Regions from separate parts of the Janthinobacterium sp. GW821-FHT03C08 genome, predicted to be linked through region 2. Evidence: predicted binding sites of a transcription regulator. Region 2 holds the regulator's gene; each other region holds the start of a gene.
What was found. Region 2 encodes sigma-54, which starts transcription at its own class of promoters, with help from an activator protein. Its sites were predicted from a motif close to TGGCANGNAANCTGCTTT; they were not measured.
Positions count from the first base shown of each region.

Region 1: a site for sigma-54 is predicted at 4,990-5,007, ahead of prpB (methylisocitrate lyase). Genes of this name have one in related genera too.
Region 3: a site for sigma-54 is predicted at 8,236-8,253, ahead of AC07VL_RS16750 (TorF family putative porin). Genes of this name have one in related genera too.

Region 1 is NZ_JBWKUP010000014.1:65,445-75,164, reverse strand. It holds gene AC07VL_RS20535 (hypothetical protein) at 1-645, opposite strand, end outside; gene AC07VL_RS20530 (T6SS effector phospholipase Tle3 domain-containing protein) at 776-2,911, opposite strand; gene AC07VL_RS20525 (MBL fold metallo-hydrolase) at 3,034-3,891, opposite strand; gene AC07VL_RS20520 (hypothetical protein) at 4,069-4,305, shown strand; gene AC07VL_RS20515 (hypothetical protein) at 4,417-4,665, shown strand; gene AC07VL_RS20510 (hypothetical protein) at 4,662-4,889, opposite strand; gene prpB (methylisocitrate lyase) at 5,070-5,957, shown strand; gene prpC (bifunctional 2-methylcitrate synthase/citrate synthase) at 6,029-7,183, shown strand; gene acnD (Fe/S-dependent 2-methylisocitrate dehydratase AcnD) at 7,195-9,720, shown strand, end outside.
Region 2 is NZ_JBWKUP010000002.1:181,711-191,430, reverse strand. It holds gene AC07VL_RS03265 (KpsF/GutQ family sugar-phosphate isomerase) at 1-123, shown strand, start outside; gene AC07VL_RS03260 (KdsC family phosphatase) at 123-656, shown strand; gene lptC (LPS export ABC transporter periplasmic protein LptC) at 701-1,312, shown strand; gene lptA (lipopolysaccharide transport periplasmic protein LptA) at 1,338-1,919, shown strand; gene lptB (LPS export ABC transporter ATP-binding protein) at 1,919-2,674, shown strand; gene AC07VL_RS03240 (RNA polymerase factor sigma-54) at 2,679-4,157, shown strand; gene hpf (ribosome hibernation-promoting factor, HPF/YfiA family) at 4,228-4,587, shown strand; gene AC07VL_RS03230 (3-hydroxyisobutyryl-CoA hydrolase) at 4,724-5,809, shown strand; gene rapZ (RNase adapter RapZ) at 5,810-6,673, opposite strand; gene hprK (HPr(Ser) kinase/phosphatase) at 7,026-7,961, opposite strand; gene AC07VL_RS03215 (PTS sugar transporter subunit IIA) at 7,998-8,480, opposite strand; gene queF (NADPH-dependent 7-cyano-7-deazaguanine reductase QueF) at 8,835-9,677, opposite strand.
Region 3 is NZ_JBWKUP010000011.1:1,845-11,564, reverse strand. It holds gene metX (homoserine O-succinyltransferase MetX) at 1-208, opposite strand, end outside; gene ptsP (phosphoenolpyruvate--protein phosphotransferase) at 343-2,085, opposite strand; gene AC07VL_RS16780 (HPr family phosphocarrier protein) at 2,130-2,399, opposite strand; gene AC07VL_RS16775 (PTS sugar transporter subunit IIA) at 2,491-2,895, opposite strand; gene gshB (glutathione synthase) at 2,898-3,866, opposite strand; gene gshA (glutamate--cysteine ligase) at 3,964-5,262, opposite strand; gene AC07VL_RS16760 (ammonium transporter) at 5,476-7,023, opposite strand; gene AC07VL_RS16755 (P-II family nitrogen regulator) at 7,035-7,373, opposite strand; gene AC07VL_RS16750 (TorF family putative porin) at 7,385-8,155, opposite strand; gene AC07VL_RS16745 (accessory factor UbiK family protein) at 8,423-8,671, shown strand; gene AC07VL_RS16740 (YifB family Mg chelatase-like AAA ATPase) at 8,780-9,720, shown strand, end outside.

The DNA.
Region 1 (9,720 bases), on a different contig from region 2:
GGCGTGGAGGGAGACGAAGCCCCCGTTGTTGCCGCCCACGGTGATGCGCACGTCGGGCGGGGTGGCGCGGGTCCAGAGGGTGGGGAAGTGGGTGTTGCCGATGTCGAAGTTGCTGCTAATTTCGTCTTTTATTGTCTGATGAACTTCTGCCAGATCGAATTTTCCTTCAGGCAGGGCATATTCGACGCGGATGCCAGCCAGTTCTCGCCAGTTCTGTTTCTGATCCTTGGGATAGACGTGGTAGAAGTAGGTGGGGCTGGAGAAATAGATATCGTGGAAATTGCTCATCAGTTCTTGTAAGTACTTCTGGTGGTAACCCTTGAACGTTTCCCTGCCATTGATATCATGGGCAATGGGGGCGACGGCCTGCAAGGTGCTGAAGCCCCTGGGGTCCGTCCTGACCATATCGTCATTCTTGTTGGGTTTGGCCAGGCCGAGGGTCCAGAGCAGCTGCCACTCGGTTGGATAGTCGAGCCGCTGCAGTGGATTGAGCCACTGCAGGCCCACGACTTGTGCCCGGAAGGGAATCTGGACAGTGGCTTTTGGGAGACCTTCTTCTTTCTGCGCTGGCTTCGTGGCGCAGGCTGTCAATAGCGCAAACATGGAGAAAGCTGCGAGCATGGGCAGCGCGAGGAACTGTTTCATGAGGTCTCCAGGTGTATGGGCATTCTGGTGGCCGGCATAGTCCGGCCAGATGGACCAGAGTGCCAGGAAAATGACGAAGAGAAATGTGGTGAGCGCCCAGGCCAGTCGCCGGCGCGGCGTGGCAATGAAATTACGCACCGTCAGTCCTCAGTGCAAAGTTGGTGGACGGCTCGGCAGGCCTGGCATTCTGGCGCTCGTCAATGATGTTTTCCGGCTTTTTGGCGGGGCTATCTTTATCATTTGCCCATTCAAATAGAGGCACGCCTTTAAATTTTCCCTTGTTGTAGTACTCGAAAAATTCTTTGTTTTTGTCGGTATTCTCCAGTCCTCCTAGTATTTGCCAATCCGCCGCCACCCTTAATTCGCGCAACGCCTCCTGCCTGATCGTGCACACCCCCACCGCCACGTCATACGCCAGCGCCTTTTCCGCATGCTCGGGATTGGTCATAATGGTCGAGTGGTCGGTGGCGTGGGTGTCGATATTGGCGGCCAGGTAGCTTTGGATTTCGTTCTTGCACCAGGCATTGAATTCCTTGCTAGCCTCCTCCGGCTTGTCCACGGCCGTCACGGGCCTGCCTTTTTCGGCCCAGCCGTCGCGCCTGGCCTGCATGCGCAGCATGCCATTCTGTTCGTAGCGCAGCGCCGCCTCGGTCTGCGCATCGCCCTTGCCCTGGGATCGGTAAGGCGCATACGCGTCATCGGCTTCGGCGGCGCGGTCCTTGTGCAGGGAGTCGGCGGGGGCATCGCAGCCTTCGTCAAATTGTTCGCTCGTATCGGAAAAGCGTTTCGAATGCGGCAGGAAGGGTTCGGGCAGCCTGGGCGCCTTCATCGGCAGCCGCCAGGTCTTGGGCGGCAGGGCGTTGATGCGCGTGCCGGCAGTCTTGGCGAGAATGATGACGATGGGCGCAAACAAAAAGGTCAGTATCTTGCGGCCGATACCTTTGCTGGCCCGCATGCCCTTTTCGATCGAGTACTCGGCGACCAGCGAGCGCGGGTGCCAGAAATCGAGGCTGTCCGGCGTCAAGGGCTGGCCATTGCGCTGCCAGATATCGTAGTCCTTTTCATTTTCCTGGCCGACAAGGTGATTTTGCGCAAACACGCGCTGGGTAAAGACGCCTTCGCCGCCCGTATCGGCAATTTCCTGTGCCGACATGCCGCGCCAGCCTATGCCTTGCACGGGCGTGGCGGAAATCACCTGGTCGTGCGGGTTGAAATACAGGGTAACCCGGCCATAGGTGGAGCCCTGCAAACCGTAGTCTGCCCGGTCGAACTCGGCCGTATAGCTGTCCTTGCGCGCAGGCTTGCGATTGGCGCTGCACTCGTCGACAAAGGCGGCATCCTGCTGCATGGCCGGGCGGGTGCGCAGGATGTTGAAAAACGCTTTCAGGGTTTGCGTGCGCGCCTCATACTTTTGCCGGCCCGTATTGCCATGCTCATCCTTCAGGTGGCCGCTGATCCAGTTTTCCGTGAAGTTACTGTCGAGCAGGCTGTAGGGCGGGTTGCATAGCACATAGGAGTCGGCCACGGCGGAGGCGCCCAGCGTTTCGCCGAGAAAGGCGGCCGCCATGGCGACCATATTGCCCTGGCTATGGCAGACGATGGTGACGGGCGCGTCGTGCTGGCGAGCGCGTATCGATTGTACGAGCCGCGCCAGGCGCCAGGCGGCGAACACGAAGTACGGGCGCGGCGGGCAGGCATACACTTGCCGGTCATTCGTCGGGTTCATGTGCTGGATATGCATCCACAGGAACAGTTCCTCGGACAAGCCCTGGCCCCACAGGTCGGGCAGGGCGCTGCAGCCGTTGGCGAACGGCCCGCCGCCCCAGTAATTCTTTTCGTTGAGATAGATGCCGTCGCCGAATGCCTGCAACTCTTCGCCGTTGGCCTTGTAGCCCCAGCGAAAGCGGATCACGGGTGAATTGCCATGGTCCGCCAGCAGGAAGGTGGTGGCATTGCGCTTGGGGTTGAGGAAACCGTCGTCCGTCAGTTCGCGCGCGTAAGTGGCGGCCTGCATCTGTCCGGCGGCCGGACCAGGTATCGCCAGATCCTCATCGCGGCGCTTCAGGCGGGCATTCAGCCCGGCGCACAGGCCTTGCTCGGCCTGTTCATACCATTCGCCGTCGGAATTGACGCCATGCACGAAGATGACGATGCCTGGACGCGGCAGGCGCGTGACGGCCTGGAGCAGCGCGTGGCTGAACAGGGCCGTGCCTTCGGCTTCGGCGAGCAGGATGCAATGCGTATCGAGCGTAGGGTCGGGCGACATGCGGGCGCTCCGTCAGTGTCAAGCAGGATAAGGCGGCGCCAAAGTGAACTCGGGCAATCTTCACTGTATGCGGATTGCCCGGAGTGGGACTTGCGTGACGTCAAGAATGACGTGCGGGGGAGTCAGATGGCGTTGAGCGGTATCTTCAGATAGCGCACGCCGTTGTCTTCCGGCTCGGGCAGCTTGCCCGCGTTGATGTTGACCTGGATGGCGGGCAGGATCAGGGTCGGCATGTCGAGGGTGGCATCGCGCCTAGTGCGCATGGCCACGAACTGTTCTTCCGTGATGCCGTCGTGCAAGTGGATATTGCTGGCGCGCTGTTCCGCCACCGTCACTTCCCAGCGCGGGGCGCGGCCGTTGGGCGGGTAGTCGTGGCACATGAACAGCCGCGTCTGCGGCGGCAGCGACAGCAAGCGCTGCACGGAGCGGTACAGCAGGGAAGCGGAACCGCCGGGGAAATCGCAGCGGGCCGAGCCGACGTCCGGCATGAACAGGGTATCGCCGACAAACACGGCGTCGCCGATCTGGTAGGCCAGGTCGGCCGGCGTGTGGCCGGGCACGTGCAGGGCGCGCACTTCCAGCTTGCCGATATGAAATACCTGGTCGGGCGCGAAGAGCTGGTCGAACTGCGAGCCGTCGGCCCGCGCGCCGTCCTGGTGGTAGACCTGGGCAAACGCCTGCTGCACCGTCTGGATGGCGGCACCGATGGCGACATCGCCGCCCAACTGCTGCTGCAGGTAGGGCGCGGCGGACAGGTGGTCCGCGTGCGCGTGGGTTTCCAGCAGCCAGCGGCACTGCAGGCCGTGCTCGCGCACGAAGGCGATGACCTTGTCGGCCGACGTGGTCGAGGTGCGGCCCGCCTTCGGATCGTAGTCGAGCACGGAATCGATGATGGCGCAGTCGCGGCCATCGGCTTCGTAGACGACGTAGGTGACGGTGGCGGTGGCGGGGTCGAAGAAAGCTTGGATTTGTGGAGTCATCACGGCGGCAAGGGACGGGCAAGGAAGGGCATTATATCGCCAGAGTTCGCTAAAAAAATGCTGCAAATTGACATTTGACATGCGAAAAACAGATATGCGGGCATGCATGCGCCCGTCACAGTCGTGCGCACCCTGACGCTTGCAGCATGGTAACCTCATTCTTCCAAGGAGGAATTCATGAACGATACCATTGCACGCAGCGAACAGTACCGCGGTTTTACGATTTCCGTGACCCCGCAAAAGGATAACGACGATTTATGGGATTTCACCTACCGCCTGCAGCGCGAAGGGGAGTCGGAGGTGCAAGCCATCACGCGCAGCCGCACCCTGGGCGGCTATGCGGCCCCCGAGACGGCCTGCGCGGCAGGCCTGGAAGTGGCGAAGACGGAAGTGGACAATCTGCTGCGCCCTTGAGCCAGCGTAAATCGTTTAGCCTGATTGCAGGGCGGCGCGTGAAACACGTCGCTGCCGGCCGCGCTTCATGCTACGATTTCCACTATTGAGTCAGTCACCGAGGAGGCACCCATGGATAGCAGTTCTAAAATTCACTATAAAGGCTGGGAAATCGTTCCCCTGGCCGTGCCCACCACCGACGGCAAATGGTCGGCCAGTTGCGACATCGAACGCGCCACGGCGGAAGGCCTGGAAGTCTTCGAAGGCTCGACCATGCAGTTCGTGCGCGATGATGAGGACGGCGCCATTGCCGCCGCCTGCGAGGAAGCCGTGCGCCAGATCGACAACATCATCGCCAATCCGCTCGTACGCCTGGCCTAGCGTATTGTTTTTTCATCTTGCAGCCGGCGCCCGCCGGCTGTTTTGCATGCGGCGCCTTGCCGCCTGCCCGTTCCTTTCTCCTGTTCCTCCCCTGCCTGATGGCCTGCCGGGCCAGCGACCCGCGTGGCGGGGCAGGCATGCTCATGTGTTTCGTGTTTCAATTCGATGTTCCAAATGGAATGATTGAAACAAATTTGAAACATTGTGGACAGCAAACGTGACATCGCTGTTCCTTGGCGTGACAGCGGGCGGGATGCGGCTGCGTGGCCATTTTCCCTGGTTTTCATAGTGGCGCGGTGGCGTTGCCGCAAGCTTGCGCGCTGCTGGCACGGCATTTGCACTACCAGTGTCCATAGCCACTCCGTGAAACATTCGGGACCATCCGAAACCCATAAGGTGAACACATGACTCAATACTCCGCAGGTGCCGCATTCCGCAAGGCCGTCCAGGAAGAATCCCCATTGCAAGTCGTCGGCGCCATCAACGCCAACCACGCCTTGCTGGCCAAGCGCGCCGGCTATAAAGCCATCTACCTGTCCGGCGGCGGCGTCGCGGCCGGCTCGCTGGGCTTGCCCGACCTGGGCATTTCCAGCCTGGACGACGTCTTGACCGACATCCGTCGCATCACCGACGTGTGCGACTTGCCGCTGCTGGTCGATGCCGACACGGGCTTCGGCGCGTCCGCCTTCAACGTGGCGCGCACGGTGAAATCGATGATCAAGTTCGGCGCGGCCGGCCTGCACATCGAAGACCAGGTGGGCGCCAAGCGCTGCGGCCACCGTCCGGGCAAGGAAATCGTGAGCAAGGAAGAAATGGTCGACCGCATCAAGGCGGCCGTCGATGCGCGCACGGACCCGAATTTCGTCATCATGGCGCGCACCGATGCGCTGGCCGTCGATGGCCTGGAAGCGGCCCTCGAGCGCGCCGTCGCCTGCGTCGAGGCGGGCGCCGACATGATCTTCCCGGAAGCCATCACGGACCTGGACATGTACGCCACCTTCGCCAAGGCCGTCAACGTGCCTATCCTGGCCAACATCACGGAATTCGGTTCCACGCCGCTGTTCACCCTGGACGAACTGCGCAGCGCCCACGTGGGCCTGGCGCTGTACCCGCTGTCGGCTTTCCGCGCCATGAACAAGGCGGCGGAAAACGTCTACCAGGCGCTGCGCCGCGACGGCACGCAAAAGAATGTCGTCGACACCATGCAGACGCGCATGGAACTGTATGAATCGATCAACTACCACGACTTCGAGCAAAAGCTCGATGCGCTGTTCGCCGCGCAAAAGAAATAAGTAAAGACGCAGGGGCCGCATGCCGGTCCCGCAGTGACGCACCCGAGACTAGTCAATTTTTGGAGAAACCTATGAATGCACCGCAAGCCGCCACTTTCAAGCCTAAAAAATCCGTCGCCCTGTCCGGCGTCACCGCCGGCAACACGGCGCTGTGCTCGGTCGGCAAGACCGGCAACGATTTGCACTACCGCGGCTATGACATCCTGGACGTGGCCGACAGCTGCGAGTTCGAGGAAATCGCCTATCTGCTGGTGCACGGCAAGCTGCCCACCGCCGCCGAACTGAAAGGCTACAAGGCCAAGCTGAAATCCCTGCGCGGCTTGCCGTCGGCCGTGAAACTGGCGCTGGAAGCGCTGCCGGCCGCCGCCCACCCGATGGACGTGATGCGCACGGGCGTGTCCGTCCTCGGCTGCACCCTGCCGGAAAAGGACGACCATAACGCGCCGGGCGCGCGCGACATCGCCGACCGCCTGATGGCCTCGTTCGGCTCCATGCTGCTGTACTGGTACCACTACAGCCATAACGGCAAGCGCATCGAGGTGGAAACGGACGACGACTCGATCGGCGGCCACTTCCTGCACCTGCTGCACGGCGAGAAACCGTCGGCGTCGTGGGAAAAAGCCATGCACACCTCGCTGATCCTGTACGCGGAACATGAGTTCAACGCGTCGACCTTCACCAGCCGCGTCATTGCCGGCACGGGCTCGGACATCCATTCGGCCATCACGGGGGCCATCGGCGCGCTGCGCGGCCCGAAACACGGCGGCGCGAACGAAGTGGCGCTGGACATCCAGAAGCGTTACGACAATGCCGACGAGGCGGAAGCGGATATCCGCGAGCGCGTGGCCAACAAGGAAGTGGTGATCGGCTTCGGCCACCCCGTCTACACGATTTCCGACCCGCGCAATGTGGTGATCAAGGAAGTGGCGCGCAAGCTGTCGCTGGAAGCCGGTTCCACGAAGATGTTCGACATCGCCGAGCGCCTGGAATCGGTCATGTGGGAAATCAAGAACATGTTCCCGAACCTGGACTGGTTCTCGGCCGTGTCCTACCACATGATGGGCGTGCCGACGGCGATGTTTACGCCGCTGTTCGTCATCTCGCGCACTTCGGGATGGGCCGCCCACATCATCGAGCAGCGCATCGACAATAAGATCATCCGCCCGAGCGCCAATTACGTGGGTCCGGAAGACCTGGAATTCGTGCCGATCAAGGACCGCAAATAATGAGCACCGCCATGAATACCTTGCACCGCAAACGCTTGCCAGGCACCCAGCTGGACTACTTCGACACGCGCGCCGCCGTCGATGCGATCCAGCCAGGCGCCTACGCCACCTTGCCCTACACCTCGCGCGTACTGGCGGAAAACCTCGTGCGCCGCTGCGACCCGGCCACCCTGGACGCTTCGCTGGGCCAGTTCATCGAACGCCGCCGCGACCTGGACTTTCCGTGGTTCCCCGCCCGCGTCGTCTGCCATGACATCCTGGGCCAGACGGCCCTGGTCGACCTGGCCGGCCTGCGCGACGCCATCGCGGCCCAGGGCGGCGACCCGGCCCTCGTCAACCCCGTCGTGCCCACGCAGCTGGTGGTCGACCACTCGCTGGCCGTCGAATGCGGCGGTTTCGATCCCGATGCCTTCGCCAAGAACCGCGCCATCGAAGACCGCCGCAACGAAGACCGTTTCGATTTCATCGACTGGACCAAGAAAGCCTTTAAAAATGTCGACGTGATCCCGCCGGGCAACGGCATCTTGCACCAGATCAATCTTGAGCGCATGTCGCCCGTGATCCAGGTGCAGGACGGCGTGGCCTACCCGGATACGCTGGTGGGCACGGATTCGCACACGCCGATGGTCGATGCGCTGGGCGTGATCGCCATCGGCGTGGGCGGCCTGGAAGCGGAAAGCGTGATGCTGGGCCGCGCCTCGTGGATGCGTTTGCCCGACATCATCGGCGTCAAGCTGACGGGCAAGCCCCAGCCGGGCATCACGGCCACGGACACGGTGCTGGCGCTGACGGAGTTCCTGCGCAAGCAGAAGGTCGTCTCGTCCTACCTGGAATTCTTTGGCGAAGGCGCTTCGCACCTGACCCTGGGCGACCGCGCCACGATTTCCAACATGGCGCCGGAATTCGGCGCCACGGCCGCCATGTTCTACATCGACGAACAAACCATCAAGTACCTGAAGCTGACGGGCCGCGACGACGAACTGGTGAAGCTGGTGGAGCTGTACGCCAAAGAGACCGGCCTGTGGGCCGACAGCCTGGTGGACGCGCAGTACGAGCGCGTCCTGAGCTTTGACCTGTCGTCCGTCGTGCGCAATATCGCCGGGCCGTCGAACCCGCACAACCGCGTGCCGACGTCGGAACTGGCCGCGCGCGGCATTTCCGGCGTGGTGGAAAACGAGCCGGGCAAGATGCCGGACGGCGCCGTCATCATCGCCGCCATCACCAGCTGCACGAATACGAACAACCCACGCAACATGATCGCCGCCGGTTTGATCGCGCGCAATGCGAACCGCCTGGGCCTCACGCGCAAGCCCTGGGTGAAATCGTCGCTGGCGCCCGGCTCGAAAACCGTGGAACTGTATCTGCAGGAAGCGGGCCTGATGCCGGAACTCGAAGCATTGGGCTTCGGCGTGGTGGCGTTTGCCTGCACCTCGTGCAACGGCATGTCGGGCGCGCTCGACCCCGTGATCCAGGACGAAGTGGTGTCGCGCGACCTGTACGCCACGGCCGTGTTGTCGGGCAACCGCAATTTCGACGGCCGCATCCACCCGTACGCGAAACAGGCCTTCCTCGCCTCGCCGCCGCTGGTGGTGGCGTACGCGATTGCCGGCACCATCCGCTTCGATATCGAGAAGGACGTGCTGGGCCATGACGCTGACGGCAAGCCTATTCTGCTCAAGGATATCTGGCCGTCCGACGAGGAAATCGACGCCATCGTCGCTGCCAGCGTCAAGCCGGAGCAGTACCGCAAGGTGTACATCCCCATGTTCGCCGCGCAGGCGGACGATGGCATCAAGGTCAGCCCCCTGTACGACTGGCGTCCGCAGACGACGTACATCCGCCGTCCGCCGTACTGGGAAGGCGCGCTGGCCGGTGCGCGTCCGTTGAAGGGCATGCGTCCGCTGGCCGTCCTGGGCGACAACATCACCACCGACCACCTGTCGCCGTCGAACGCCATCATGCTCGACAGCGCGGCCGGCGAGTACCTGGCGAAAATGGGCCTGCCCGAGGAAGACTTCAATTCCTATGCCACGCACCGTGGCGACCATCTGACGGCGCAGCGCGCCACGTTCGCCAACCCGACCCTGAAGAACGAGATGGTCGTCGAGGACGGCAAGGTGAAGGCCGGTTCGCTCACGCGCATCGAGCCGGAAGGAAAAATCTCGCGCATGTGGGAAGCCATCGAGGTGTACATGGAGCGCAAGCAGCCATTGATCATCATCGCCGGCGCCGACTATGGCCAGGGTTCCTCGCGCGACTGGGCTGCCAAGGGCGTGCGTCTGGCTGGCGTGGAAGCCATCGTGGCCGAAGGTTTTGAACGCATTCACCGCACCAATCTGGTGGGCATGGGCGTCTTGCCGCTGGAATTTTTGCCTGGCGTGAACCGCAAGACCCTGGGCCTGGACGGCAGCGAAACCTACGACGTCGTGGGCGAGCGCACGCCGCGCTCCACCCTGACCTTGTTGATCCATCGCAAGAACGGCGACACGGTCGACGTGCCCGTCACCTGCCGCCTCGATACGGCGGAAGAAGTGTCG
Region 2 (9,720 bases):
GCCGTCGATGCCGTGGCCGTGATGGAGCAGTTCCGCATCAACCAGATGCTGGTGGTGGACGCCGACGGCAAGCTGGTGGGCGCCCTGCATATCCATGATCTGACGCAAGCGAAGGTGATCTGATGGACAGCGTAGCGGACAACCTGGCCCGCGCGGCCAAGGTCAAACTGATGATCTTTGACGTCGACGGCGTGCTCACCGACGGCAGCCTGCATTTCGGCCCGGACGGCGAAATGATGAAAACGTTTAATGTGTATGATGGCCTGGGCATCAAGCTGCTGCAGGAATCGGGCGTGCAGACGGCCATCATCAGCGCGCGCCGCTCGCCCATCACGGCGCGTCGGGCGCAAGACCTGGGCATTACCCATGTGCATCAAGGTGGCCATGACAAGCTGACGCCGTTCCGTGAACTGCTGGCGCTGACGGGCTTGACGGAAGAACAATGCGGCTATATCGGTGACGATGTCATCGATGCGCCCATCCTGCGCCGCGTGGGCTTTGCCGTCAGCGTGCCGGGCGGCCGCGCGGAAGTACAGGACCTGGCGCACCATGTGACGCAGGCCGGCGGCGGCCGTGGCGCCGTGCGCGAGATCTGTGAATTCCTGCTGCGCGCCCAGGACAACTATGCGCGCGTCATGGCGCCGTTCCTGGAGTGAGGCCCGCGCCTTGCCGCCAGGGCCATTGGAGAGAGTGAAGCACTATGCAAAAGCCAGGAGGCGCCCATCGCTGGCGCATCATTTTTACCGTGCTGGGTGCGGTTGTCGTCGCGCTGGGCAGCTTCTGGCTGCTCGAGGTGATGAACAAGAATGCCCAGGATATCAATGCCAGCAAGCACCTCGACGAACCTGATTATTTCATCACCAATTTCAGCCTGGTGCGCATGGATTTGACGGGCAAGCCCAGCTACATCGTGTCGGGCACCAAGCTCACGCATTACCCGGCCGACGATTCGTCCGATATCGACCAGCCCTTCGTGCGCAAGCTCACGCCCGGCATGCCGCCGATGAACATGAACGCGGAACTGGCGCATATCGACCAGAATAATACCCGGCTGCAACTGCACCGCCAGGTCGTCGTCGACCGCGTGGCCAGCCCGAAGGCGCAGAACCTGACCCTGAAGACGGAAGCGCTGACGGTGTACCCGGATGAAGAACGGATGGAAACGGACGTGCCTGTCGATATCCTGACGGGTTCCTCGCGCATCAACGGCGTGGGCATGAAGGCGAACAATGCGACCGGCGTGGTGGAAGTGCAGAATGCCTTGCGCATCGTGCTGCCGCCGAAACCACGGCCAGCTGCCGCGGCCAAATGACAGAATGAAACAAGGAAACCATAATATGAAAAACATCTTGCTGCTGACCCTATTTTCACTCGCCGTGATGGGCACGGCGCATGCCGAAAAGGCCGATTCCGAGAAGGAAGCCGTCATCACGGCCCAGCGCGGCCAGGTCGATGACGTCAAGCAGACGCGCACTTTGACGGGCGACGTCGTGCTGGTGAAGGGCACGCTGACCATGAAGGCGGGCCGCGCCTTGATCACGGAAGACCCGCAAGGCTACCAGTTCATCACCTTCTGGGCCGATCCCGGCAAGCTGGCCACCTTCCGCCAGAAGCGCGACGGCGCGGGCGACCTGTGGGTCGAGGGCGAGGCGGAGCGCGTGGAATACGACAACAAGACGGAAGTGGTGAAACTGTTTTCCAAGGCCAAGCTGACGCGCCTGGAAGGTACGAAGCCGACGGACGTGGCCAATGGCGCCTTCATCTCGTATGACAGCCGCAAGGAAGTGTTTACGATGGAAAATTCCGACAGCGGCACCAGCACTCCCGGTGCCGGCAGCGTGCGCATGGTGATCCAGCCGAAGACCAAGGCCCCAGCGGCGGAAAAAGCGCCTGCGGCGCCAGCGCCAGGAAAGCAATAATGGAAAATACACGTTGCGGCAGCACCCTGATCGTTCGCGGACTGCAAAAAACCTATGGCAAGCGGCAAGTCGTGCACGATGTGTCGCTGCAAGTCGAATGCGGCGAAGTGGTGGGCCTGTTGGGGCCTAATGGCGCCGGCAAGACCACCTCGTTCTACATGATTGTCGGCCTGGTGCCGTCCGATGGCGGCACCATCGACATCAGCGGCGTGGATATCTCCAGCCTGCCGATCCACCGCCGCGCGCAGATGGGCCTGTCCTACCTGCCGCAGGAGGCGTCCGTGTTCCGCAAGCTGACGGTGGAAGACAATATCCGCGCCGTGCTGGAAATCCAGACCGTCGAAGGCCGTCCCCTGAAGAAGGCCGAGATCGAGGAGCGCCTGGACAAATTGCTGGCCGACCTGCAGATCGAGAAGCTGCGCGAGAACCAGGCGCTGTCCCTGTCCGGCGGCGAGCGCCGCCGCGTGGAGATCGCCCGCGCGCTGGCCACCGACCCGCGCTTCGTGCTGCTCGACGAACCGTTCGCGGGCGTCGACCCGATCGCCGTGATCGAGATCCAGCGCATCGTGCGTTTCTTGAAGGAGCGCAATATCGGCGTGCTGATCACGGACCATAATGTACGCGAGACGCTCGGTATCTGCGACCGTGCCTACATCATCAACCAGGGCTCGGTGCTGGCGTCGGGACGCCCCGACGACATCATCGCGAACGAGTCGGTACGCCGGGTCTATCTGGGCGAACACTTCCGCATGTGAGCCAATGAAACAATCATTGCAGCTGCGCACTTCGCAGCACCTGGCACTGACGCCGCAGTTGCAGCAATCGATACGCCTGTTGCAATTGTCTACCCTGGAATTGCACCAGGAACTCGAGCAACTGCTGACGGACAACCCCCTGCTCGAGCGCCTCGACGATCCGCTCGACCGTTCGCTGCGCCTGCTCTCCGATGGCGCCCTGAGTTCCACGGCCGCGCCGGCCGAGGCGCCGCCCCAGCCGCCTGGCCAGGAGGCCCCCGCCGCGCCGGCGGAAGGCGAGACGTTTGACGGTGATGCGGGCGAGGGCCCGGCCGCCATGGACGGCGCCGACAGCGACTGGAGCGAAGCGAGCCGCGGCAAGGCCCCCGACGACGAAGATTCCCGTCCGCAACTCGAGGCCCACCACTGCACCCTGCGCGAGCACCTGATGGAGCAGATGCGCGTGACGGTGCTGGAATTGCGCGACCGCGCGCTCGTCGAGCTGATCATCGACGCCCTCGACGACAATGGCTACCTGGAAGAGTCGCTCGACGACATCCTGGCGCGCTTGCCGGAAGAGCTGGAAATCGACGCCGACGAGCTGCGCACGGCCTTGGCCCTGCTGCAAAGTTTCGATCCGCCGGGCGTAGGTGCGCGCAATGCGTCCGAATGCCTGGCGCTGCAGATCAAGCGCTTGCCGCACGTTGCCCTGGTGACGCGGCGCATGGCCCTCGTCATCGTGGAAAAGCACCTGGCCTGGTTTGCCCAGCGCGATTTCAACAAGCTGAAAAAAGCCCTCGATTGCGACGACGAAGACTTGCGCGAGGCGCAGACGGTGATCCGCCTGTGCAACCCGCACCCGGGCGCCGTGTTTGCCTCGGACGTGTCCGATTACGTCGTGCCCGACGTCGTCGTCAAGCGCGCCCGCAATGGCTGGCAAGTGACCCTGAACAACGATGTCATGCCGCGCCTGCGCGTGAACGCCATGTACGCCAATTTGTTGAAGCAGGGCAAGGGCGAAGGCGCCATGGGCGCACAGCTGCAGGAAGCCAAGTGGCTCATCAAGAACATGCGCCAGCGCTTCGACACCATCCTGCGCGTGGCGCAGGCGATAGTAGAAAGACAAAAGAACTTTTTCTCGCATGGGGCCGTTGCCATGCGCCCCCTTGTGCTCCGTGAAATAGCTGATACACTGGGTTTACACGAGAGTACTATCTCGCGGGTAACAACTCAAAAGTACATGCTGACCCCGCACGGCATGTTCGAGTTGAAATATTTCTTTGGTAGCCACGTCGCCACCGAAGCGGGGGGCGAAGCGTCATCGACGGCGATACGGGCATTGATCGTGCAACTGACAGGAGCAGAAGACCCTAAAAATCCTTTATCCGACAGTAAGATTGCGGACATGCTGGGGGAACAAGGCATGGTGATTGCGCGACGTACTGTTGCCAAATACCGGGAAGCATTGAAAATTCCGCCAGTGAGCCTGCGTAAGTGTTTGTAAGTTTTTTTCGGTTCCTCTGCGGGCCGGATACGATGGACCGCACGAACCCGAATCATCTTTAGGAGTGTGTATGAATCTCACCATCAGCGGACATCATCTCGAAGTGACACCAGCCATCCGTGAATACGTACAAACGAAACTGGAACGTGTAAAACGTCATTTCGATCAAGTCATCGATATTGCCGTGATTCTGACCGTCGACAACCTCAAAGAGAAAGAAAAACGCCAAAAGGCCGAAGTCAACCTGCGTCTGAGCGGCAAGACCGTCTACGTGGAAAGCCTGGCGCAAGACCTGTATGCCGCCATCGATACCCTGATCGACAAACTGGACCGGCAAGTGATGAAGTACAAGACCAAAGTGCAAGGGCACGGTAAAGAGGCGATCAAGCATCTGCCAGACAGCTCGGAAGAAGAATTCGCCGCCGCTTAAGCGGGCCGCGACTTTCAACCGGTTGTGATCAACTAAGGGCGCACATTGCGCCCTTTTTTGCGCCTGGACCTGTTGTCCGCATGGTTCGCCGCGCAGGCGCTAGAATGCTCCCACACTCACTTCTTTCCATTCTGCCATGAGCGACTTTGTCCAGACCTCTATCCGCAACCGCACGGGCCACATCGTGCTCGACCGTCCGAAAGCCTTGAATTCCCTGTCGCTGGAGATGGTGCGCGCCCTCAGCGCCACCTTGCTGGCCTGGCGCGACGATCCGCAGGTGGAAGCCGTGGTGATCCGTTCGAGCAGTGAAAAGGCCCTGTGCGCCGGGGGCGACATCCGTTTCTTTTACGATGCGGGCCTGGCCACGCCGCAAGGGGGCAGCGCGCTGCTGGAAGATTTCTTTACGGAAGAATATGCCCTCAACCACCTCATTCATTTCTATCCGAAACCCTATATTGCCGTGATGAATGGCGTGGTGATGGGCGGCGGCATGGGCGTGGCGCAGGCGGGCCCCGGCAACCAGTTGCGCATCGTCACAGACCGCACGCGTATGGCCATGCCGGAAGTCAACATTGGTCTGTTCCCCGACGTGGGCGGCAGTTATTTCCTGTCCCGCCTGGCGGGCCGTCTGGGACTGTACCTGGGCTTGACGGGGTTGACCATCGGCGCGGCCGATGCCCTGTACACGGGCCTGGCCGACGTGTACCTGCCCGAGGCGCAGATGGGGGCATTGCTGGCCCTGTTCGAGTCGACGCCGGGCGAGGCCTTGCCGGTCGCCATCAAGGCGCTGGCGGCGCCACTCCAGGCCGAGGCGGGCGCTGCTCCCCTGGCCGCGGCGCGCGCGGCGCTGGACCGCCACTTCGGCGCCGCTTCGGTGGCGGCCATCATGGCCTCGCTGGCGCAGGACGACAGCGCGTTTGCCGCCAAGGCGCTGGCGGCCATGCGCCTGCGCTCGCCGCTGATGATGTCGGTGACCCTGGAATTGCTGCAGCGGGGCGCACACCTGGGCGTGGCCGATTGCCTGCGCATGGAACGCACGGTGGTGCGCCACAATTTCACGCATGGCGAAGTGCTCGAAGGCGTGCGCGCGCTGGTGGTCGACAAGGACAATGCGCCGCGCTGGCAGCCTGCCAGCCTGGACGAGGTCGATGCTGCCATGGTGGCAGCCTTCTTTGCGCCCGTCTGGCCAGCCCTGGCGCATCCGCTGCGCCACCTCGATTAACTAGCTGCGTTCGCGGTGGCGCAGGACGACGCGCTCGTTGGGGCCGAAGTACTGCGCCAGGCGTTCCGCCATGTAGACGGAGCGGTGCTGGCCGCCCGTGCAGCCGAGGGCCACGGTCAGGTAGCTGCGGTTGTCGGACTTGAATGACGGCAACCATTTTTCGATGAAGGCGCGGATGTCGGCCAGCAGCTCCAGCGCGCTTGGCTGCGCGTCGAGGAAGGCGATCACGGGAGCGTCGCGTCCGTCCAGCGGGCGCAGGGCCACGTCGTAATACGGGTTGGGCAGCGCGCGCACGTCGAAGACGAAATCCGCGTCCAGCGGCACGCCCAGCTTGAAGGCGAACGATTCGAAGAACAGGGTCAGCGGCGCGCGTTCGGACGCCACCATTTCCTTGATCCAGGCGCGCAGCTTGTTGGCGCTCAGTTCCGACGTGTCGATCACATGGCCCAGCTGCTCGATGGTCGACAGGCGTTCGCGCTCTTCCGAAATGCATTCGATCAGGGTGCGGCGGCTGGCGGGATTCTGGTTCGGGCGCAGTTCGTGCGACAGGGGATGGCTGCGCCGCGTTTCCGAGAAGCGCGCCACCAGCGAATGCGTGGTGGCCGTCAAGAACATGACCTTGACATCGTGTCCCTGGTCGCGCAGCAGCGCCACATTGTGGGGCAGGCTGACGAGCGATTCGGCGCTGCGCGCATCGACGGCCACGGCCAGTTTCGGCGTGCCCTCATCGAGGAGGGTTTGCACCAGGCTTGGCAACAATGCGGGCGGCAGGTTGTCGACACAATAATAACCGGTATCTTCCAGCACATTGAGCGCGACGGATTTGCCGGAGCCGGAGATTCCGGTGATAAGGACGATATGCATAGGCCGATCATACAATAAAGAGCGGCCCTGTGCTCCCGCAGCAATTATCTTTACAGATTATTGCAATTCGTACCTTAGTCTTGGTTATCTTGTTGAATAAGTGAAACCGTCGCGCAGCTGGGAGGGCGCACTCCTTGCAACATTAATCGCCACTCATGGCGAGTCGTTGGTGCAGCAGGGAATTCACGCAGCACTGCTGCGTGCCTGCGTCACGGTTCGCCCTTGCAAGGGCGAACTCCTTGCAACATTAATCGCCACTCATGGCGAGTCGTTGGTGCAGCAGGGAATTCACGCAGCACTGCTGCGTGCCTGCGCAACGGTTCGCCCTTGCAAGGGCGAACTCCTTGCAACATTAATCGCCACTCATGGCGAGTCGTTGCCGCTCCATGAACTCCTGCAAGGTATCGATGCCGCGCAGTTGCAAGATGGTATTGCGCACGGCCGCTTCCAGCAGCACCGCGATGTTGCGGCCGGCGGCGACGGGGATGACGACCTTGCGCACGGGCAAGCCCAGCACGTCTTCCGTGGGGAACAGGAAAGGCAGACGCTCGACCTCTTCCTCCAGCGCATTGCGGCGCACCAGGTGGACGATCAGTTTCAAGCGCATCTTGCGGCGCACGGCCGTTTCGCCAAAGATGGCCTTGATATCGAGCAAACCCAGTCCCCGCACTTCCAGCAGGTTTTGCAGCAGGGGCGGGCAGCGGCCCTCGATCATGTTGGGCGCGATGCGCGAGAATTCGACGGCGTCGTCGGCCACCAGGCCGTGGCTGCGCGAGATCAGCTCCAGCCCCAGTTCGCTCTTGCCCAGGCCCGAGTCGCCCGTGATCAGCACGCCCACGCCCAGCACGTCCATGAAGACGCCATGCATGATGATGCGCTGCGCCAGTTTCTTCGACAGGTAGACGCGCAGGAAGTCGATCACTTGCGCGGCCGGCAGCGGGGTGGAGAACAGGGGGATGTTTTGCTCGTCGCAGATGGCGAGGATGTCGGGCGGCGTTTCCAGCCCTTGCGCGATGATCAGGGCGGGCGGACCGCCGGCGATCAGCTCGCCGATCACGTGGGTGCGCGTATTGACCTTCAGGCGCTGGTAGTAATTGATTTCCTGGTGGCCAAAGACCTGGATGCGGCCCGGATGGATCAGGTTCAAGTGGCCCACCTGGTCGGCTGCCGACGAGACATCGCCGGAGATCAGGCGTTCGCCGCCGGGAAAGCCGGCGAACCAGCCCAGTTGCAGACTTTCACGATTATCGTCGTACAGGCGTTGGATCGTCAGCGGCGTTTGCAACATGGCAGTCTTCTTCAGGAGTGGAGGAATACCTGAAGTTTAACCTGCCGCTTGAAGACTAGGTTGCCAATTGACGATGCGCGAATGCACGGATTTCGGCTCCGGATCCGTGGCCAGTGCCGTGCGGAAAGCATCATCGGAAAACATTTCGGCGATTTCCGACAGGATTTCCAGATGTTGCTGAGTGACATGATCGGGAATCAGCAGGAAAAACAGCAGGTTCACGGGCTTGCCGTCCGGCGACTCGAATGGAATCGGCTCGGCCAGGCGCACGAAGGCGCCCAGCGGCGCTTTCAGCGTCTTGCTGCCCTTGACGCGGCCATGCGGCACGGCCACGCCATGGCCCAGGCCCGTCGAGCCCAGGCGTTCGCGGGCAAACAGATTGTCCGACACGGTGGAGCGGGCGATGCCGTAATTGTTTTCGAAGATCAGGCCGGCTTGCTCGAAAGCGCGCTTTTTGCTGGAGACTTCCAGGTCCAGGAGGACGTTTTCGAGGGATAAGATTTTGCTAAGATTAGTCATGACACTCAATGAAATGGTGCAATGCGCAGAGGGCTTGCGAGCCGAATTATAGGCCTGTTTTCGCGGCCTGTAACGCCAATTCTCAACAGTATACGCCCGCTGCGGGCGCAGTGGGCGCTACGGCATGATGACGTCTCATTTTAACAAAAAAATAACATCGAAGCGTTTTAGCTATTTCTGCGTTAAAAACGCAGGGTAGGCCGGTTTTTGCGTCGCTGAATGCCGATTTTCCGACTTTTTCGTGTGTTTGAGTGCCATCCGCCTGCCTGTGGAACGTTGTTTTAAAACACAGCCAACATTCCTGTTTGCATCATTTTCCAGTCGCAAGCGATGGTGCTTGATTGTTGCTAGATGTCACTGACGCGCGTTGCGCAGGTTGCCCGGCATCGTGCCCGTGCTGAAGTTGCTGCGCCACGGGTTGATGTCGAGACCGCCGCGGCGCGTGTAGCGCGCATATACGGACAGCTTTTGCGGTTTGCACTGGCGCAAGATATCGACAAAGATGCGCTCCACGCACTGCTCGTGGAATTCATTGTGCTCGCGGAAACCGATCAGGTAGCGCAACAGGCTTTCCTGGTCGATCTGCGGTCCCGCGTACTCGATCTGCACGCTGCCCCAGTCCGGCTGGCCCGTCACCAGGCAGTTCGACTTGAGCAGGTGCGACACGAGTTTTTCTTCCACGGGCGCTTCGTCCAGCGCCGCCTTCAGGAGCTGCGGCGAGGGCGTGTATTGCGTGATTTCCAGGTCCAGGCGGTCCAGCAGCACGCCGTCGAACTCGCCCATTTTCAGCTTGCCGAAATCTTCCTGCAAGGTCAGTTCCACCTGCACGGGCGCGCCGAAACCGTTGGACAAATCCTGCTTGAGCAAGGTCAACAGGGCTTCCGGGCTGTCCAGTTTGGTCTGGTTGAAGGAGTTCAGGTACAGCTTGAACGACTTCGATTCGATGATGTTGGGCGAATCGGCCGGCGCGCTGACCTTGGCGATGGCCACCTGCGGCTTGCCGCGCTGGTTCAGCCATGACAGTTCATAGGCATTCCAGATGTCGAGGCCGAAGAAGGGCAGGGTGCCGCGCAATTCCAGCTCGTCGCGCTTGCCCTGGCGGGGAATGGGAAACAGCAGTTCCGGCGCGTAATCGCTGCGGTAGGCGGAGCTTTTGCCCAGGGGAGACAGTTCGGCGAGGTCGTTGGTGGTGGTCATGGTCGTGTGGCGTGAATTCAGTCAAGGACGCATGGTAGCCTAT
Region 3 (9,720 bases), on a different contig from region 2:
TGCTCTTCGGTTCGTCCGCGTAGACGCCGGCCACGTGGTGCGAGGCGTTCAGGGCGTGGCAGACCAGCACCGCGTTCGATTTGTCGGCGTTCAGGGTGCCGTAGGTTTCATACATCAACATATAGTCCTGCAGCGAGGCGCCGCTTTGCAGCTGCAGGGGTTCCGCAAAATACATGGTTTGCGGCGAAACGATTCCAATGGATGACATGTGTGTCGGTTTATAAAAGGGGGGCGGCCCCACGGGCCATGGTCGATGCAGCACCGCGATGATAGGTGCTGCAACTTTAGCACCAGGACACATCTTGCCGCGCGCGATGTGTCCTGATGCTGATAAACGACAGTTTACATGAGCTGCAACTGTTGTACGGCTTCCGCGATCACATTTGGCTCCATCGAACGCATAATTTTGCGCATTTGTGGTGCGATCAGCCCCAGGTCGCTGTTGAGAATCTCTTGCTTGACCGCCAACAGTTGCGCCGGATGCATGGAAAACTCGCGCAAGCCCATGCCCAGCAACAGGCGCGTGAGCTTCACGTCGCCCGCCATCTCGCCGCAGACGGCCACGTCGATGCCCGCCTTGTGGCCGGCGGCGATCGTCATGGAGATCAGCTGCAGCACGGCCGGATGCAGCGGATTGTACAAATGCGCCACCTCGTAGTCGACGCGGTCGATGGCCAGGGTGTACTGGATCAGGTCATTCGTGCCGATGGAGAGGAAATCCATGCGCTTGACGAACATGGGCAGCGCCAGCGCGGCGGCCGGGATTTCGATCATGGCGCCCACTTCGATGGCGTCGTCGAACTTGACGCCTTCCTCGCGCAGGCTGGCCTTCGCTTGCGCGATCATGGCCAGCGACTGGTCGATCTCGAAGGCATGCGCCAGCATGGGAATCAGGATGCGCACCTTGCCGAAGGCGGAAGCGCGCAAAATCGCCCGCAGCTGCGTCAGGAACAGCTGCGGCTCGGCCAGGCAGTAACGGATGGCGCGCAAGCCCAGGGCGGGATTCAAGGCCGTATGGTCGGCCTGGTCGAGCGGCTTGTCGGCGCCGATGTCGAGCGTGCGAATGGTGACGACTCTTCCCTTCATCGACTGCACCGTGTTGCGGTAGGCCTCGAACTGCTCGTCCTCGGTGGGGATCTTGTGGGCGCGGCCCATGAACAGGAATTCGGAGCGGAACAGGCCCACGCCGCTGGCGCCCGACTCCAGCGCAAACGCGCAATCCTCCGGCAGCTCGATATTCGCCAGCAGGGTGACGGGCGTGCCGCATTTCGTGACGGCTGGCGTCTTTTTCAGCTTGCCCAGCTTTTTGCGCGCGCGCTGCATGGCCGTCTGGCGCTCGCGGTACTGTTCCAGCACCAGTGCGCTGGGATTGGCGATCACCACGCCGGCATCGCCGTCGATGATCAGCCAGTCATCCTGCTCGATCAGGGTCGACGCCTGCGACATGCCAACGGCGGCCGGAATATCGAGGCTGCGCGCGACGATGGCCGTGTGCGAGTTCTGCCCACCCACGTCGGTGATGAAACCGATGAAGGAGCGGTCGCGGAACTGCAGCATGTCGGCCGGCGAAATGTCGTGGGCAACGACGATCATCTGCGCCATCAGCTCATCTTCGGCAGCCGCCTTGGGCAGCAATTGCTCCGTGCCCAGCAGGACTTTCAGCACGCGCTCGGCGACTTGCTGGATGTCCGCCTTGCGCTCGCGCAAATACGGGTCTTCGATTTCATCGAATTGCGCAGACAATTCGTCGATCTGCGTCAACAGCGCCCATTCGGCGTTGTAGTGGCGCTTGCGGATGATATCGAGCGGCGCTTCGGAAATCATCGGATCGGACAGGATCAACGCGTGCACGTCGATGAAAGCGCCCAGCTCGGTGGGCGCGTCCTTGGGCAGATCGTTCCACAGGGTTTGCAGTTCCTTGTGGACAGTGGCGATGGCGTTTTGCAGGCGCTGGACTTCCGCTTCGATCTGTTCCTGGGCGACCAGGTAATGTTTGACGTCAAGGGCGGCCGGCGCCAGCAGATGCGCGCGGCCAATGGCGATGCCGCGGGAGACCGGGATGCCGTGGAGCGTGAAAGATGCCATGGGGTGACCTGTCGGAATGCGGCTGCGGCTGCGTTCGGCGGGCATTACTCGCCTTCGCCAAACCTGTCATTAATCAGGGCGGTGAGCGCATCGACACATGCCTGCTCATCATCGCCATCTGCTTCCAGGGTCACTTTCGCGCCCTTGCCGGCGGCCAGCATCATGACGCCCATGATGGACTTGGCATTGATGCGGCGCGCGTTGCGGGTCAGCCAGACGTCGCTCTTGAACTTGGCGGCCAACTGGGTAAATTTGGCGGAAGCGCGTGCGTGCAGTCCCAGCTTGTTGATGATTTCGAGTTCTTTTTGAATCATTTTTATATAGTCTTTATCCCTGAATGCACTGCGCTGATGACAATCTTGGCCTATACCACCCGCCGCCCCCAGGGCGGCGGCCCTGCAATTCCTATTCGCCCACGCGAATGCGGTTATCCACGCGCACGGCGCCGCTTTGCGCGCCGGCCAGGGCCATCTCCACCACCACGTCGAGCGAGTCGCGGCGATAGGTAATCGCGCGCAGCAGCATCGGCAGGCTGATGCCGGCGATGACTTCCACGCGCCCCGCATCGGCCAGCTTGTTGCAGCAGTTCGATGGCGTGCCGCCCTTCACGTCGGTAATCACCAGCACGCCGGAACCGTCGTCGAGGCGGCAGATGGCTTCCGAGGCCAGCTTTTGCACTTCCGCCAGGTCCTGGTCGGCGACGACGTCGATGGCTTCAAAGCGTTCTGTCGGCCCGCGAAACACATGCGCGCAGGCGGCGATGAAAGCCTGGCCCAGCGGTGCATGTGTCATGAGCAAAATCCCTACCATAGTCATTTCACCTGTGATCGCTGCTGCGCGGACGCAACACCGTGTTCGACCGCATCGATGAACATGGCGGCCACGTCAAATCCGGTCTGCTGCATAATTTCTTGGAAGCAAGTCGGGCTGGTGACGTTGACTTCCGTGAGGTAGTCGCCGATCACGTCCAATCCTACCAGCATCAGGCCGCGCGCGGCCAGGATGGGGCCAAGCTTTTCAGCGATTTCCAGGTCGCGCGCCGTCAATGGCTGCGCCACGCCCGTGCCGCCGGCGGCCAGGTTGCCGCGCACTTCGCCCGCCTGCGGGATGCGCGCCAGCGAAAACGGCACCGGCTTGCCGCCGATGACGAGAATGCGCTTGTCGCCCTTGACGATGTCGGCGATGAAGCGCTGCGCCATGATGGTTTGCGCGCCGTTCTCGCTCAAGGTTTCGATGATGGCGCCCAGGTTCAGGCCATCGGCCTTGACGCGGAAGATGCCCGTGCCGCCCATGCCGTCGAGCGGCTTGAAGATGACGTCCTGGTGCTTGGCGTGGAAGGCGCGCAGGCGCGCTTCGTTCGACGTCACCAGGGTCGGCGAAGTGAATTCGGAAAACTGCGCGATGGCCAGCTTTTCATTGTTGTCGCGGATGGCGGACGGCTTGTTGAAGACGCAGGCGCCCTGCTTTTCCGCCAGTTCCAGCAGATACGTGCCGTACACGTACTCCATGTCGAACGGCGGGTCCTTGCGCTCGATGATGGCGTCCAGCGTCGACAGGCGCACTTCCTCGGTGGAGACAACCTTGTACCAGTCGTGCTCGTCGCCCGTCAGTTCGATATGCTTCACCAGTGCCGTGACGATGCCTTCTTCCAGCGCCATGTCCTTCTGTTCGAAGGCGTAGACGGCGTGGCCGCGTTTGGCCGCCTCGCGCATCATGGCGAAGGTGGAATCTTTGTAAGTCTTGAAGCTTGCCAGCGGGTCGGCAAGGAATGCAATTTTCATGGTGCGTCCAATCGGGGAGCCTGGATAAGGAATGCTTGATTCTAGCCGAGATCGCCAGGCGCAGGAGTCACCGCGCCCGGCAAGCCGCAGGGAGGGATCAATACACCTCGGGATTCGGGTCCGTGCGCTCCATTTCCAGCGACGCGGCCAGCAAGGCCAGGCGCGCCACCACGCCATACACGTAGAAGCGGTTCGGCGCGGCCGTGCCCGGCTTGGCCTTCAAGTCCGGCACCGCATGCTGCTGGGCAAACGCCAGCGGCACGTACTGCGAGCCGGGCGCGTTCAGGTTCTGGTCCACGCCCTTCTCTGCGTGCACGCGGTAGAAGCCGCCCACCACGTAGCGGTCGATCATGTAGACGACGGGTTCCGCCACGGCATCCTTGATGCTTTCAAAGGTGGGCACGCCTTCCTGGATGATCACGTCCGTGACCACCTTGCCATCCTTGACGATGGACATCTTGTCGCGCTGCTTGCGCGACAGGTCGCGCACTTCGCTGGCGTCGCGCACCGTCATGATGCCCGTGCCATACGTGCCCGCGTCGGGCTTGACGATGACGAAGGGCTTTTCCTTGATGCCGTATTCCTTGTATTTCTTGCGGATCTTCGCCAGCAGCACGTCCACGCTGGCGGCCAGCGCATCTTCGCCCTCGCCTTCCTGGAAGTTGACGTCGCTGCATTTGGCGTGGAAGGGGTTGAGCATCCACGGATCGACATCGATCATCTTGCCGAATTTTTTCACCACCTCATCGTAGGCCGTGTAGTGGTTGCTCTTGCGGCGCAAGGCCCAGCCCGCATGCAAGGGCGGCAACAGGCTTTGCTCATGAATATTTTGCAAGATGTCGGGGATACCGTCCGACAAGTCGTTATTCAGCAGAATTGTGCACGGATCGAAATCCTTCAAGCCCAGGCGGCGGCCATTGTTCAGGCGCACGAGGGGCTCGATGACGAGCATGTTGCCATCTGGCAACGCCAGCGGTGTCGGCTGGGTGATGTCGGGCGACCACGAGCCGAAGCGCACGTGCAGTCCCGTCTGGCGGAAGATCTGCATCAGGCGCGCCACGTTCTGCAGGTATTGCGGCGTGGTGTTGTGCAATTCCGGCACGATCAGCAGGTTGCGGGCATCCGGACAATACTTGTCGATGGCGGCCATGGCCGCCTGCACGGACAGGGGCAGCATTTCCGTGGCCAGGTTATGGAAACCGCCAGGGAACAGATTGGTATCGACGGGCGCCAGCTTGTAGCCGGCATTGCGCAAGTCTACGGAGCAATAGAAGGGCGGCGTGTGCTCTTGCCACTCCATGCGGAACCAGCGCTCAATGGCCGGCGTCGCGGCCAGAATCTTTTTTTCGAGGTCGAGCAGCGGTCCGGTCAGGGCCGTGACGAGATGGGGAACCATAGTTACATCCTTAAATTATGTGCAGTATTCAAAAAAGCACACAGAACTGCCGACTATATTACCGTGTAAGTACCCCAAATCGGGGCAAAAGCCTTGTTTTAAAGACCTTTTCCATTCCCCTGACGAAAAAAAGGCGCCTCGATGAGACGCCTTTTCCCGCAAAACCACGCTGCGGCGGTGCGCCTGGGCGCTCCCGCAGCAGAAAATTACCATTTAACCATGATATGCCTGCTCGCCATGGCTGGTGATATCGAGGCCTTCGCGCTCCTCTTCTTCCGGCACGCGCAGGCCGATGACGATGTCGACCAGTTTATAGGCGATGACGGAGACCACGGCCGACCAGATGATGGTCGTGCCGACTGCCTGCGCCTGTACCCATACCTGGTGGCCGATCGAATACGGATCCGCCGACATCTTGTTGGTGACGTAGTCGAAGATGCCCTGGCCGCCCAGTTGTGGTGCAGCAAATACCCCCGTCAGCAAGGCACCCAGGATGCCGCCCACGCCGTGCACGCCGAACACGTCGAGCGAATCGTCGGCGCCGATCAGGCGTTTCAAGCCATTCACGCCCCACAGGCAGACGATACCGGCCAGCAAGCCGATGACCAGGCCGCCCATCGGGCCGACAAAGCCGGCCGCCGGGGTGATCGCCACCAGGCCGGCCACGGCACCGGAGGCGCCACCGAGCATGGAAGGCTTGCCCTTGGTGATCCACTCGCCGAACACCCACGACAGGGTCGCGGCAGCCGTGGCCAGCATGGTATTGACAAAGGCCAGGGCCGCCACGTCGCCCGCTTCCAGCGAGGAGCCGGCATTGAAACCGAACCAGCCCACCCACAGCAGGGAAGCGCCGATCATCGTCATCGTCAGCGAGTGCGGTGCCATCGATTCGCGGCCGTAGCCGACGCGCTTGCCGATCATGATGGCGCCCACCAGGCCGGCGATAGCGGCGTTGATGTGCACCACGGTGCCGCCGGCGAAGTCCAGCGCGCCTTTTTGCCAGATCCAGCCCGCTTTCAAGGCTTCGCTGGCCGAGGTGGCGGCGTTGGTGATGGCGTCAGGACCGGTCCAGAACCAGACCATGTGGGCGGCCGGCAGGTAGGCAAACGTAAACCACAGTACGACGAAGGCCAGCACGGCGGAAAACTTGGCGCGTTCGGCAAAGGCGCCGACGATCAGCGAGCAGGTAATCGCGGCAAACGTGCCCTGGAAGGCGACAAACACGAACTCGGGGATGACGACGCCCTTGCTGAAGGTGGCGGCGGAGGCAAAGGTGCCCTTCACCGGATCCCAGATGCCGTTCAGGAAGAGACGGTCGAAGCCACCGAAGAAGGCGGTTTTTTCCGTGAAGGCAACCGAGTAGCCATAAATGCACCACAGCACCACGACCAGCGCGAAGACCATGAACACTTGCATCAGGACGGACAGCATGTTCTTCGAACGCACCAGGCCGCCGTAGAACAGGGCCAGGCCGGGGATCGTCATCAAAATGACCAGCACGGTGGAGATCATCATGAAACTCGTGTCGCCCTTGTTGGCGACGGGGGCCGCGGCTGGCGCGGGCGCAGCTGCAGCAGCGGCGGCCGCTGGCGGGACGGCGGCCGGTGCGGCAGCGTCCGGCGCAGGCGTCACGGCAGGCGTGGCGACTGCGGCCGCAACAGCTTCCGGCTTGGCCGGCGCATCGGCAAAACTGGGCGCGGCAACGCCAAACGCACACAGACAGGCAAACCCAGCTAGCAGTTTTGTTATATTTTTACGCATCAATATTCCCCTTAGAGCGCTTCGTTGCCGGTTTCACCGGTACGGATGCGAATGACTTGTTCCAGGTTGTACACAAAAATCTTGCCATCGCCGATTTTACCGGTACGCGCAGCACCTTCGATCGCCTCGATGGCCTGGTCGACGATGGCATCATCGACAGCCGCTTCAATTTTGGTTTTTGGCAAGAAATCGACGACATACTCGGCGCCACGGTACAGTTCCGTGTGGCCCTTCTGGCGGCCAAACCCCTTGACTTCGGTGACGGTAATGCCTTGCACATTGATAGCCGACAAGGCTTCGCGCACTTCATCCAGTTTGAACGGCTTAATGATTGCAGTAATCATTTTCATGGCAGTCTCGCTTAAAAGGTTTTGGAAACAGTCAGGACCAGGCCAGTTTTCGCCAGGTTCTTGCCGTTCGGTGCCAGCGACGTGATGTCGGCGCGCACGGCGGCCAGCGACACGGTGACGACGCCGGGGAAATCCTTGGTCACGCCCAGCTTGTAGTCATAGTAGCTGAGGGAGTCATTGTGCTTGACGCTTTGATGGCCCACGTGCAGGTTGAACGTGTAGTCATCGTACAGCGGCACGTTCAGGCCGGCATCGATGTAGCCGCTGTTCTTGCTGTTGGCCACGCCAAACAGGTTGGTCGTCGAGTGCGAATACTTGATGTAGGCCGGACCGAAACCGACCTGGCCGTACAGTTCAAAGGTATTGGCATTCGTGCTCAGTCCATTCGATGGGTAGAAGTAGTACAGCCCCCCCACATCGTAGGTGATGCCCGGTGCGAATTCGCCACGCTTGCCGCCGTAGATATCCCATTCCAGGTTGGTGTCACCGCCGCCATCCTTGATCCATTTGATGCTCGACAGCCAGGTGCCCACATACAGGCCCGTTGGATTATGGGTATAGTCGGCGCCCCCGTTAATGGCGGGATCCAGACGGCTTTGCGACAGGCCGCGGTAGCGGTAGTCGCTCGTCAGCGCCACGTTGTAAGTCACCACATTATCGGGTACCGCTTCGGCAGCAGCCGGTGCCGCCGCCGCATCCTGGGCCATGGCATGGCCGCTCAAGGCGGCCACGGCCAACGTCAGCGCTGCAGCTAAAGTCATGTTCTTGGACAGATTCTTCATGGCGATTCCCTTTTATTGAACTTTTAAAGCAGTTGAGGTTTAAAATCTTGTCTGGAGATCACAAAGCGTTCATAGCTTCTTTAGCAGAATACGTGCCAGCTCCATTGCCACCTTGACAGGTGCATTTCCGTCCATACATACCCTGCAAGCCCCTGGACATGCGGCAAAGAACTGCTGGAGAGTTATAACTGCCCGGATTCGCACCAGATTAACGCCGCTGTGCACCGCAATGGTGCGATGCACAGGCTGCACCACAAAGGACCCACCATGGACATGAATACCTTTTTTAACGACTTGCAAGGCAAGATCCATCAAGCCATAGAAAACTCGCCGGCCAAGGATATCGAGAAGAACGTGAAATCGATGATGACCCAGGGCTTTGCCCGCCTGGACCTGGTCACGCGCGAAGAATTTGATATCCAGGCACAAGTACTGGCCAAGACCCGCGCAAAACTGGATGCACTGGAATTGCGCCTGATCGAACTGGAAACCCGCCTGAACGAACCAAAAGCGTAAGGTGACCGGCAAGCCGCCTTATCAGCGGTCTTGCTGGCATATCTCAAACCTGCGGCGGCACCAAAGGCTACACTGAACCTGCCCGCGCCCGCGGTGCAGGGGAAACTCATGAGCCTGGCAGTCCTGAAAAGCCGCGCCCTGGCCGGCATGGAGGCGCCCGAGGTCAGTGTCGAAACCCACCTTGCCAATGGCTTGCCGTCGTTTACGATCGTTGGCCTGCCGGATACGGAAGTCAAGGAATCGCGCGACCGGGTGCGTGCCGCACTGCAGAACTGCGGCTTCGACATGCCGGCGCGGCGCATCACCGTCAACCTGGCCCCAGCCGACTTACCCAAGGAATCGGGCCGCTTCGACCTGCCAATCGCACTGGGCATCCTGGCCGCCTCCGGCCAGTTGCCAGGCGACCAGCTACACCACTATGAATTTGCCGGCGAACTGTCCTTGTCGGGACAGTTGCGTCCCATCCGTGGTGCGCTGGCCATGACCTTTGCCATGCAGCGCAGCCAGGGCGGCGCACCAAGCGCCTTCATCCTACCCTACGCGAATGCCGACGAGGCCTCGCTGGTTCGCGATGCCGCCATCTATCCGGCGCATACCTTGCTTGAGGTTTGCGCGCATTTTGCCGCACGCGACAGCCAGACCATCCTGCAGCGCCACCAGGCGCAGCTGCCAGCGCCCACCGGGCCGTATCCGGACTTCTCTGATGTACAAGGGCAACAGCAAGCCCGCCGTGCCTTGGAAGTGGCGGCCGCGGGCGGCCATAACGTGCTGATGGTGGGGCCGCCCGGTGCGGGCAAGACCATGCTGGCCAGCCGTTTTCCCGGCGTGCTGCCACCGATGAGCGACGAAGAAGCGCTGGAGTCGGCTGCCGTGCACTCGCTGGGTGGCCATTTCAAGGTGGAGCACTGGAAACGGCGGCCCTATCGCGCCCCGCACCAGACCGCCTCGGGCGTGGCGCTGGTCGGTGGCGGCCACGTGCCGCGGCCAGGTGAAATCTCGCTGGCACACTGCGGCGTGCTATTTCTTGATGAAATCGCCGAATTTGACCG